2 regions of the Roseibium sp. AWQ4_254 genome follow, and region 1 is predicted to be linked to the other one. Evidence: riboswitches for the same ligand, from Rfam matches in the RefSeq annotation. Region 1 holds a riboswitch; the other holds the start of a gene.
What was found. Region 1 has a riboswitch for cobalamin ahead of cobU (bifunctional adenosylcobinamide kinase/adenosylcobinamide-phosphate guanylyltransferase). Riboswitches for the same ligand answer to the same signal wherever they lie in the genome.
Positions count from the first base shown of each region.

Region 1 (5,633 bases):
GATTTGCCATCGCCCATGAAGCGGCGCTCAAATTCAAGGAAACCTGCCAGATCCACGCGGAGGCTTATTCGTCGGCCGAAGTGATGCATGGGCCTGTTTCCATTGTCGAAAACGGCTACCCGGTTCTGGCGCTCGGGGTGCGTGATGCGGCCGAAGACGGGCTGGCGGAGGCCGCTGACCGCATGGCCCGGCAAGGCGGGCAGGTCTTTGCCTCGACGGACAAGGTTCAGGCCGCAACGCGCCTTGCCTATGAAGCGGCCGGGCATCCGCTCACCGATGCGCTGGTTCAGATCGTGTCGTTTTACAGCTTCATTGAATGGTTCGCCCGTCAGCGCGGTTTCGATCCCGACGTTCCAAGGCATCTCAACAAGGTCACGCAGACAGTATGACGGATCTTATTGCCCATGGCTGCGCCCTTGTGTTTGACGGCCGCACGCTCCACCGGGATGCGGCGCTGCTGACGCGGGACGGGGTGGTTGAAGGCATTTGTCCGCACAAGAAGGTCCCGGCGGGCTATCAGATCGATGCCCATGGGGATGGCATTCTGTCGCCCGGATTTGTCGATCTTCAGGTCAATGGCGGTGGTGGCCTGATGCTGGGCGAGGCGGCCAGCGTTGCGGATATTGCCCGCATTTGTGCCGCCCATCTGGCTCTGGGCACAACGGCGCTCACGCCCACCTTGATCACCGATACACCTGAAGTGACCCGCAAGATCGTGGCTCTGGCCGTTGCGGCCTGGGAGCAGGGCGTGCCGGGATTTCACGGGCTGCATCTGGAGGGACCGCATCTTTTTGCGGGCAGGAAGGGCGCCCATGATGCCAGCCTGATCCGGCCGCTCACCCAGGCGGATATGGCGCTGTATCTGGAGGCGGCGGCGAAGCTGCCCAGCCTGATGATCACGCTGGCCCCGGAAACGGTCCCGGTGGAGCAGATCGCGCAGCTGTCAGCGGCCGGCATTCATGTCAGCCTAGGCCACAGCAATGCGAGCTTTGAAGCGGGAGGTAAGGCCGTTGAGGCTGGCGCGCGCTGCGTCACCCATCTCTTCAACGCCATGAGCCCTTTGCAGCACCGCGATCCGGGACTGGTGGGGGCCGCACTGGAGCTTGGTGCCCTGAATGCCGGTCTGATCGCAGATGGGGTGCATGTGGATCCGGTGGCCCTGAAAATTGCGCTGAGGGCTAAAACCGGACCGGGGCAGATTTTTCTGGTGACCGATGCCATGTCGCAAACAGGCACGGATGTGGAATGTTTTGAACTGGGCGGCCGGGAGATTTTCCGTAAAGATGGCCGCCTCACGCTGGAAGACGGCACGCTCGCAGGGGCCGATATCGATTTGCCCGCCTCGATCCGGTTTCTCACCGGGGCGGTCGGAATCGATTTGGAAGCGGCCCTGAAAATGGCAACCAGCATCCCGGCGGATGTGATCGGGCGGCCTCTTGGCCGGCTGGTGAAGGGCCGGGCCGCCGATGCCGTTCATCTCGGCCCGGATCTGAGTGTCAAAACCGTCTGGCTCCACGGCGCGCCGCAGAGCCTTTCTGCCTGACACCCAGCTCTGTTTCAGCCCCGGATGGGCGGCTCGACCACAGACAGCCCGCCAGCGACAATCTCGCTGGGGGTGAGGGTGATCTCCGGATTGTGGGCCTTGACCCAGTCGGCGGCAACCGCATTGCTGTCTTCGGCCATGGCGGCGGTTGAAAAGACGCTGATGGTGGTCAGTGCCGCTTCGTGGTCCTCTTCCACCGCATAATAGGCGACAAAGCCGGGCAGGGCTTTCAGTTTCGGCACAAAATCGATCTTCACATCGCGCACGAACCGGGCAAGATCCGGCACATTCTTGTAACGCCTGACACTGACATACATGAGGATCTCCTCAGCGTTTTTCGTAATGGAAAAAGCCCCGTCCGGTCTTGCGGCCGAGATAGCCCGCATCCACCATCTGTTTCAAAAGCGGGCTCGGGCGGTATTTCGGATCGTCAAACCCGTCATAAAGGGTTTCCATGATGTCGAGAACCACGTCGAGGCCGATCAGATCGCCAAGGGACAGCGGACCCATGGGGTGGTTGGCGCCAAGCGTCATCATGCCATCCACATCTTCCGGTGACGCCAGGCCTTCGTAGACGCAGTTGATGCCCTCGTTGATCATGGGAACCAGCACCCGGTTGACCACAAAACCATAGCTGTCCTTGGACACCCGGGGCGCCTTGCCGATGGTCTTGGTGAGAGCGGTGATCCGTTCACAGGTCTCGTCGCTGGTCTGAAGGGCGCGGATGATCTCCACCAGCTTCATCACCGGAACCGGGTTGAAGAAATGCATGCCGATGACCCGTTCGGGATGTTTGGAGGCCGCCGCGAGCCGGGTCAGGGAGATGGAGGAGGTGTTGGAGGCAATGATCGTCTCCGGCCCGCAAATTTCGTCGAGCTGGGAAATTACCTTGGATTTGATGCCGATATTCTCCACAATTGCCTCGACCACCAGCTGACAGCTCGAAAGGGCAGTCACATCAGTCGTTGTGGTCACGCGTGCCAGAGAGTTTGCGGCCTCGTCCGCCGAGATTTTCTCTTTCGCCTGCAGCCGGGACAGGCTGTGGCCGATGGTGCCCTTGCCGTGCTCCAGCGACGCCTCGGAAATATCCTGCATGATCACTTGGAGCCCGGCCATCGCAAAGGTCTGCGCAATGCCATTGCCCATCGTTCCAGCGCCAATCACGCCAACTTTCTGAATGTCCATGTGTCACCATTGCCGGTTCGGGAAAGGAGGAAGGCCGGAGGGAGGGGCTCAGATGATACCTCCCGCCTGATGGCGCCTTCATGACACCCAAACACTGGCCGCGCAATTGCTTGGGGCGGGATGCCTGAAAATAAATCGGCGTCAGGCCGTAAGGGCAGGGCACATGTGTGGCGCCGTCATCGGCGTAGCACATAAGGTTCGCGCCGGGCCGGCCGCAGCCCCGTTCAGGATGACTGAATTTTTAAGAGAGACAAAAGTGGTGATGGCTCCCCAGGCCGGACTCGAACCAGCGACCCAGCGATTAACAGTCGCTTGCTCTACCAACTGAGCTACTGGGGATCACCACGCTCGGGGCCGCTGCGTCGCTGCCCCGTCGATGGAGATGCGTATAACAAAGGCATGATCCGTTTGCCAAGCCCTCGATCGCGTTTTTTTCATCCCGCTGTCATTTTTTTATCCAGCATGTGGAAAACCGTAAGGATTCCAGAAAGGTAGAAAGGGACGGTCCTGGTGAAAACCCGGGCGGATTTAGCCTCAAGACCGGCTGGAGCTGCTCCCCTTGCGCGGAGCCCCGGCCAGGCGATGCGGGAGCCATAGCTCAATTGGGCAAGGGGCGCTGCCTGGTTATCTGCTTGTCACATACCGGGAATGCAGGTACGAAAGGTTGAAACGGTTCCGGATCGGGCTTGCTGATCCGGATGAAACGGGAATCCGGTGCATCGCCTCTGGCGCCATTCCGGAGCTGCCCCCGCAACTGTAAACGGTGAACGAGCGCACAAGAACCACTGGCCGGAGAGGGCCGGGAAGGGGTGCGGGAGGCCAGACACCGTGAGCCAGGAGACCGGCCGTTGATCCAGCAACCCAGAACGCTGTCGGGTGGACGGCCGGGAGACAGATGTGAGTGCAGCTACCGGACCAAGGTCCACGCTTGTTTTTGGCGGTGCCCGCTCCGGGAAAAGCCGCTTTGCCGAACAGCTTGCGGTCACCTCCGGCCTTGAAAAAATCTATGTGGCCACCGGCGCGGCCTTTGACGCCGAAATGGCGGACCGTATTGCCGCTCACCGGCAACAGCGCGGCGCGGGCTGGCACACGATTGAAGAACAGACCGACCTCAAACGTGTGCTTGAAGACACCTGCCAACCGGGCCGGGTGGTGCTGGTCGATTGCCTGACCCTCTGGCTCTCCAACCTGACCTTTGCGGACAAGGATGCCGCTGCCGAGACGGACGCGCTGTGCAGGACGGTTGAGGGACTGCCGGGCCCGGTCGTCTTTGTTTCCAATGAAGTCGGCCAGGGCATCGTGCCGGACAATCAACTGTCCAGAGCGTTCCGGGATGCGCAAGGACGGCTCAATCAGGACATGGCCAGGGTCTGTGCCCAGGTCGTGCTGGTGGCGGCCGGACTGCCCCTTTTGCTGAAACCCGCCAACCAACCGGACATTACCCTATGACACAGAGCAATATGACACAGACCCTTCAAACACCGGGGCAGAAGATCCCGGCGACAATTGTGACGGGCTTTCTGGGGGCGGGCAAAACCACCTTGATCCGCAATCTCCTGCAAAATGCCAACGGCAAGAAAATCGCGCTGATTGTCAATGAGTTCGGGGATATGGGCTTTGACGGGTCGCTTGTGAATGGCTGCGCTGATCCGGACTGCGCGGCGGAAGAGGTGGTCGAGCTGACCAATGGTTGCATTTGCTGCACGGTGGCCGATGACTTCCTGCCGACCATGGAAATGCTGCTCGGCCGGGATACTCCGCCGGAGCATATTGTCATTGAAACGTCCGGGCTGGCGCTGCCACAGCCGCTTGTGCGCGCCTTTTCCTGGCCAAGTGTCAAAACAAGAGTGACGGTCGACGGCGTCGTGACGGTGCTGGACGCCGCTGCGCTGGCCGAGGGCCGGATTGCGCTGGATGAAGCCGCGCTTGAGGCGCAGCGCGCGGCGGATGAGGCGCTGGACCATGACAGCCCGGTGGAAGAACTGTTTCACGACCAGCTGCGCTGCGCCGATCTGGTGGTTCTGAACAAGGCGGATCTTGTTGCGGACGCGGCGCTGAAAGCGGTTGAAAGCCGGATTGGGGCAGATATCCGCCCGGCGGTTCAGGTGATTGCCTCGGAAAAGGGCACCTTGCCGATCGAGGTCCTGCTCGGGCGTCAGTCCGCTGCCGAAGACGATATGGGCGCCCGCCATGAGCATCACCATCATCACCATGACGATGCGCCGTCCCATGGCGGGGATGATCATCACCATGATCACCAACATGACCATCACCACCATGATGATTTTGAAAGCCATGTGTTCGACTGCCCGGAATTTGACAGTCTCGCCTCTCTTGAAGCCAGGGTGCTGGAGGCCATGGCCTTGAAAGGTGTCTTCAGGATCAAGGGTGCGGTCCGGATCCATGGCAAGGCAGCGCCCGCTATGGTGCAGGCGGTGGGCCCCCGGGTGGAGACCTGGTTTGCAGCGGGGGCGGAAAGCGCAGGCCGTCTGGTGGTCATCGGCCTGAAAGGCTTTGACCTTGACGCCGTGCGCGGCCTTTTGGGCCGCGTCCGCGAAGCCGCTTGAGCGGCGCTCTTAAAAGCCTTGCCACATGGCCCCGTTTTGGGGCGCTCTGCTTGAAGCGGGCGCCCCGGTTGACCCTGAAGAAAGCTCCACCCGCCCATGCATATTCTTGCCAGCCAGACACGCCGGATCGATGACGGCGGCGATGCTGTCGATCTGGGGCAGGCGCCGGCCGATATTCTGTTCCTGTCGGCTGCAGATACGGAACTTGGCGGCCTTGCCGCGGCCCATGCGGGACTTGGAAGAGACCGCGCCAGTTTGCGCCTGGCCAATCTGATGGCGTTGACCCACCCCTATTCGGCAGATCTTTATGCCGAACAGACGGTGCGCGGCTCCAAACT
Region 1 is NZ_JBSWYH010000002.1:118,966-124,598, reverse strand. Features, by position in the region: gene ACXAIC_RS02345 (SIS domain-containing protein) at 1-389, shown strand, start outside; gene nagA (N-acetylglucosamine-6-phosphate deacetylase) at 386-1,543, shown strand; gene ACXAIC_RS02335 (hypothetical protein) at 1,558-1,860, opposite strand; gene ACXAIC_RS02330 (3-hydroxybutyryl-CoA dehydrogenase) at 1,871-2,728, opposite strand; tRNA gene ACXAIC_RS02325 (tRNA-Asn) at 2,992-3,067, opposite strand; cobalamin riboswitch at 3,382-3,592, shown strand; gene cobU (bifunctional adenosylcobinamide kinase/adenosylcobinamide-phosphate guanylyltransferase) at 3,626-4,177, shown strand; gene cobW (cobalamin biosynthesis protein CobW) at 4,174-5,295, shown strand; gene cobN (cobaltochelatase subunit CobN) at 5,392-5,633, shown strand, end outside.

Region 2 (5,633 bases), on a different contig from region 1:
TTGCTGTCGGCGGAAAAGACGCCGCCGCCGCCCGTGTCTTCAATGCTGTAGTCCAGATCCTTGCCGGTGGCGGTGTCGCGCAGCTGCAGGGAATAATATTCCGAGCCCTTGTCGTCATAGGCCCATGCCAGCAGGGTGTGGTCCGGCGACTGGCTGGCCCCGCCAATGCGGAAATAGGCCTTGCCGTCCGCTTCCTTGTCGCCATGCAGCAGGATCGTTTCCTCGCCGCCCTCCCGCCGGGTGCGGAAGAAGATCGGCTGCTGGCCGCCGGTCTCATACTTCATGCCATAGGCATAAGGTCCGTCCGGGGCGGGCACGGAGCTGTCATCTTCCTTGATGCGGCCACGCATCTCTGCAAAGAGCGTCTCCTGAAGCGCGCTGGTGGTGGCCATGGCTTCCTCCTGGTAGGCGTTTTCAGCCTCCAGATAGGCCCGGATGTCAGCGTCCAGCACGGCCGGGTCACGCATGACCTCTTGCCAATTGTCCGCCCGCAGCCAACCAAAGTCGTCCTGCCGGGAAATGCCGTGGGTTTCAAGGGTGACGGGGCGCGCTTCGGCGCGGGGAGGCAAAGTGCTTTTGGTCATGGCCAAGCAGGTAGGATTTTTGAGCGGTCATGGCAAGATGGGATTTCCTGCCGGCCAGAGACAGGAAGGCCCTATTTGTAGACGATCCGGTTGCGCACCTTGTCCAGGTTCAGCTTGTCCAGAGCCGGGCTGCCCGCCTTGATATAGAGTGTTGCTTCGCTGGCGTGCACTTCACTGACCGGCAAACTACCCGGGGGAACCTTTTCAAGAAGAATTTTTGCGGCCATTCGCGCCGCAGCTTCTCCCCGTTCCCGGTATTCCGTCCCGAAGGCCAGCATTATCCCTTCTGTCACATAGGCGGTTGAGGAGCCGATACTGACCAGATCAGGCGGGACGAGCTCTGCGATCGCTTCGGCATGTGCAGCAAAAGATGAAGAGGCTGTCACATAAAGGGCGCCGACGGATCGGAGCTGCGGTTTCAGGGCCGCGATCTGCAGGTCCTTCTCATCTGCATCGGGCGAAAACCGCAGGCGCACCGCCTTGATGCCAAGCGCTTCGGCGGCTTGGGTCAGCCGGTCCGTTTCGGCAATCGCATTGGGTTCGCGGGGATCGAACAGGATGGCAACGGACGAAAAACTGTAGATCTTGCGCAGCAAATCCAGATTGGTGTCCGGGGACAGAGACATCTTCACACCGGTCAGTCCGTCCGGAGGCTGGTCCAGGGAGAGCACCAGTCCTGCGCCAACCGGATCAGCCACAATATTGAAGACATGAGGCACGCCGCCTGCACCGAAATTTTGAACGGTCAGGCTTGCGGTTGTCCCGAATGTGTAGATCAGGTCCTTTGATTTCAGATGGTCCAGATTGTCGCGCAGAAACCGGGCCAGCTCATCCTCACTTCTGCGGGCATCGAAATATTCAAAGTCAGCGTCAACCCCCAAGGTTTCAAGCTTGCGGACAAAGCCGTCCTCCGCCTCAGTGGTGCCGCGCCAGGTGATGATCAGGATGGACTTTGCATCCGCCCATACCGGAGCGGCGCTGAAAGCGGAGATCAGAAGAAATGCTATTGTCAGCCGTAGAAACACAATACTATCTCTCGGTTGTGAATCTTGTTTCTGCTTATTTTTCGATAAATACTGTAAGGTTAATGATATTGTTTTGATTGATATTATCAACCGGCATTCAAAAATTCTTTGGATGTATAAATTTTTGATTGGAATCTTAGGGTTGCTTTTGTTTTAAGTGTATTATTTCGAGTTACAACTTTTTGTGTTAACTATTGACAGGCGCTTCGGAATTCGACACACACAAAGGGATGGTTCTCGTATCCGGAGACGGATCGGGATTAAAAGGGAACACGGTGCGGCGTAGCCAACAGGCACCAAGTCCGTGACTGCCCCCGCAACTGTGAGCGGAGAGCAAACCTGACAACACCACTGGGGATGCCCGGGAAGGTTCAGGTGCGCAGCGACCCGCAAGTCAGGAGACCTGCCATATCACCCATAACTTCAACCCGGACGGGGTGTTCCGGAGGAGCGGATGACATGGCATCACATATGATCCCGGCCTGGCCGGACATTCGGTTCTTGAAAGCCCCGTTTGGTCGCGGAGGGCGATATGAGCCGGAGACGTTTCCAAACCTGTGACCCCTGCGGAGATCCGCCTGGGCTGGTCTGTGCCTCGAGCAGCCGCACCGGGCGGGCCACCTGTGCGAACGGACAGGAAAAGCTGCTTGCGCCGTCCGAAGATCGTAATGTAATAACATTACAAATTTCATCTCGGCTTGACCTGCCCGCATGCGTCCGTGTGCCGGCACACAAGCTGTTAGCGCAGAGCAGGGGCACATGAAGCAGGGGCAGCCGGGCCTCCGGACCACGCAAGGCCTTCCAGAACAATCGGGAGGGCCGGATGGCCGCCCCGGGCCGGAGCTGATCACGCAGCTTCTGCATTCATTGCCGATTGGGCAGACCGGAGAGGCTGCGTCTGGAAAAATTCCGGAGTTTGATCTGTCCGGCCTGGCCTTTATGGCGGGCTGCGACCGGCCCGGCAAGGTTGCCTTCAGCGTCAGGGACAAAGCAGCCTGTTTTTTCGGGGACATCGATCCGCAGCCGGATATCGGGGATCTTGTTGCCTTTGCTAACCAGTACCGGGAGCCGCTGGATGGCTGGTTCAATTCCGGCACGCGGCCGGGCAAGCCGCGCGGCGCTGGCAGGCAGTTCCTCTGTTTAGCCTGTGAAGCTGCCCGAAACGGCGGAGCTGCCATGGGGGGCCAGCTATGACGGGCGCGTCGCTTTCCGTGAAAGAAGCCAGCTGGGCCACCGGGCAGGGCACGACCATTCTTAGATCGGTCAGTTTCGATCTGGCGCCGGGGCAGGTGCTTGGAATTGCCGGGGCCAATGGGGCTGGCAAGTCGACCTTGCTGCGGCTGTTATATCGGTTTCACAGGCCGAGCTCCGGCATGATCCTGCTCGATGGGGCTGATCTGTGGAAACTGTCTGCCCGGCAGACCGCGCGCAAAGTGGCTGCTGTTCTTCAGGAGCAGCCGACTGATTTTGCCTTGAGCGTCCACGAAATCGTCTCGCTCGGCCGCAGGCCCCATGGCAGCGGCTTTGCCGCTGCCGGAAAACGGGACCGGGAGATCACCGGGGCGTCTCTAGAACGCATGGGGCTTTCGCCTCTTGCCTCCAGATCTTTCGGGACCTTGTCCGGGGGGGAGCGCCAGCGGGTGATGGTGGCAAGGGCCTTGGCCCAGGAGCCGCAGCTGCTTGTACTGGATGAGCCGACAAACCATCTCGACATCCGCCATCAGCTAGAGATCGTTGCCCTGATCGGCAGTCTCAACATCACCATTGTCACAAGCCTGCATGATCTGAATCTTGCCGGGCGGGTCTGCGACCGGGTTCTGTTATTGCACAAGGGCAGTGCTGTTGCCTTTGGTCTGCCCGAACAAGTGCTGACCCCGACCCATATCGAACAAGCCTATTGCGTTCAGGCGCAGCGCCAGAAGCTGGTGCCGGGCAATGAGCCGCATCTGACTTTTCACCTTTGAAACTCTGGAGTTCTTCATGAAACGACTGGCCCTGTGTCTTGCCGCCTCGCTGTTTTCCGCCCAGGCATTTGCCGAAACCACTGTCCGCAGCTGCGACCGGGATGTGACGTTTGACCATCCACCGAAGGCGGCGGTCTCCCATGATGTCAATCTGACTGAAATGATGCTGGTTTTGGGCCTGCGCGACCGCATGGCCGGGTATACGGGCATTTCCGGCTGGAAGACGCTGGATGAGGACATGCGCGCGGGCGTGGCCAAGCTGCCGGAACTGGCGGCCAAATACCCGACCAAGGAAGTGCTGGTCGGCGCAGATGCGGATTTCCTCTTTGCCGGCTGGAATTACGGCATGAAAGTGGGCGGCGAGGTGACGCCGGAAACCCTCACGCCCTATGGTATCAAGGTCTATGAACTGACGGAATCCTGCATCCATATTGGTGACAAACCGAAGGTCTCCATGGAGGACATGTATAATGACCTGCTCAATCTGGGCCGGATCTTTGACGTGGAAGACAGGGCTCAGAAGCTTGTGGACGGATATAAGGCCGAGTTGGGAAGCTTCAAATCGACTTTAAATAGATCAGATAAAACATTGAAAGTTTTTGTCTATGACAGTGGAGAAGATCGGCCGTTCACAGCGGGCCGCTACGCCATGCCGACTGCACTGATCGAGGCCGCAGGCGGGGTCAACATTCTGGATGACTTTGACAAGAGCTGGGCGAAGGTCGACTGGGAAACCGTGGTGGAAAAGAACCCGGATGTGGTCGTGATCGTGAATTACGGCAATGTGACTGCGGACCAGAAGCGGGCGTTCATGAAAACCAATCCGGCGCTGGCACAGATCAATGCGGTGCGCAACGACCGGTTTGTGACGCTGGAATATGTGGAAGCAACGCCGGGCCCGCGCAACATCAAGGCGGTGAAGAAACTGGCTGCGGCCTTCTGGGGAGACTGAGCCTTGCTGCAACGCCCGGCTCCTCCCTCGCAGGACCCAGTCACAGACTCACTCCCGGTCAAAGCCTCCAGAGGGGGCTTTGCGCTTCTTCTGGCCGCCGGGGCGGGCGTGCTGCTGGTCTCGGTGGTTCTGGCCGTCTCCGTCGGGGCGGTTCCGGTTGCCCCCGGTACGGTCTTCGGTGTGGTGGCCAACAAGATGCTGCCCGGCCTGGTAGAGGTCACCTGGTCGGCAGGCCGGGAGGCGATTGTCTGGAACATCCGCTTGCCGCGTACCCTTCTGGCCGCCTTTGTTGGAGCCGGGCTGGCGATTGTAGGGGCTGCTCTGCAATCGGTGACCCGCAATCCCCTGGCAGATCCCCATCTTCTGGGCATTTCCTCAGGCGGTGCGGCCGGGGCCATTCTGGCGCTTTTGCACACGGGGCTGTTTCTGGGGCTTTTGACCGTTCCCCTGATGGCGTTTGCCGGAGCGCTGGCAGCCACTCTGGTGGTGCTGGGCGTCACCCGCTTTGCCTCTGCGACCAGTGCCGACCGGCTGGTGCTGGCCGGGGTGGCGGTTTCCTTCATTATCATGTCCTTTGCCAACATCTTGATTTTTCTCGGAGATCCGAGAGCCACGCACACGGTGGTTTTCTGGATGCTGGGTGGGCTGGGCCTTGCCCAATGGAGCCATCTGCTTTTTCCCCTGGGCATTCTGGTGCTGACCGTGCCCTACTTGCTGATCAAGGCTGCGGATCTCAATGCCATGACCATCGGGGATGAGACAGCGTCCACCCTTGGCATTCCCGTCGCCCGGTTCCGGCTGGTGGTGTTTACCGCAGGTGCACTGATCACGGGTGTGATGGTCGCATTCTCCGGAATTATCGGCTTTGTCGGCCTGATGATCCCGCATATCGCCCGGTTTCTGGTCGGAGGAAATTACAGCCGTGTTTTGCCCATCAGTCTGCTCCTGGGGGCAATCTTTCTGGTCTGGGCGGATATGGCCGCACGCACGCTGATGGCGCCGGAAGACATGCCCATTGGCATCCTGACGGGCCTGATCGGCGGTATTTTCTTCATCTGTCTGTTGCGTTCAAAGGCAGGGCGGGGCTGACACGCGCGTCTTCAAACAG
Region 2 is NZ_JBSWYH010000005.1:121,928-127,560, forward strand. Features, by position in the region: gene ACXAIC_RS05420 (S9 family peptidase) at 1-584, opposite strand, end outside; gene ACXAIC_RS05425 (ABC transporter substrate binding protein) at 656-1,609, opposite strand; cobalamin riboswitch at 1,824-2,034, shown strand; gene ACXAIC_RS05430 (DUF1636 family protein) at 2,369-2,803, shown strand; gene ACXAIC_RS05435 (ABC transporter ATP-binding protein) at 2,800-3,573, shown strand; gene ACXAIC_RS05440 (ABC transporter substrate-binding protein) at 3,590-4,525, shown strand; gene ACXAIC_RS05445 (FecCD family ABC transporter permease) at 4,616-5,614, shown strand.
Region 2: another riboswitch for cobalamin. It lies ahead of ACXAIC_RS05430 (DUF1636 family protein); the one in region 1 lies ahead of cobU (bifunctional adenosylcobinamide kinase/adenosylcobinamide-phosphate guanylyltransferase).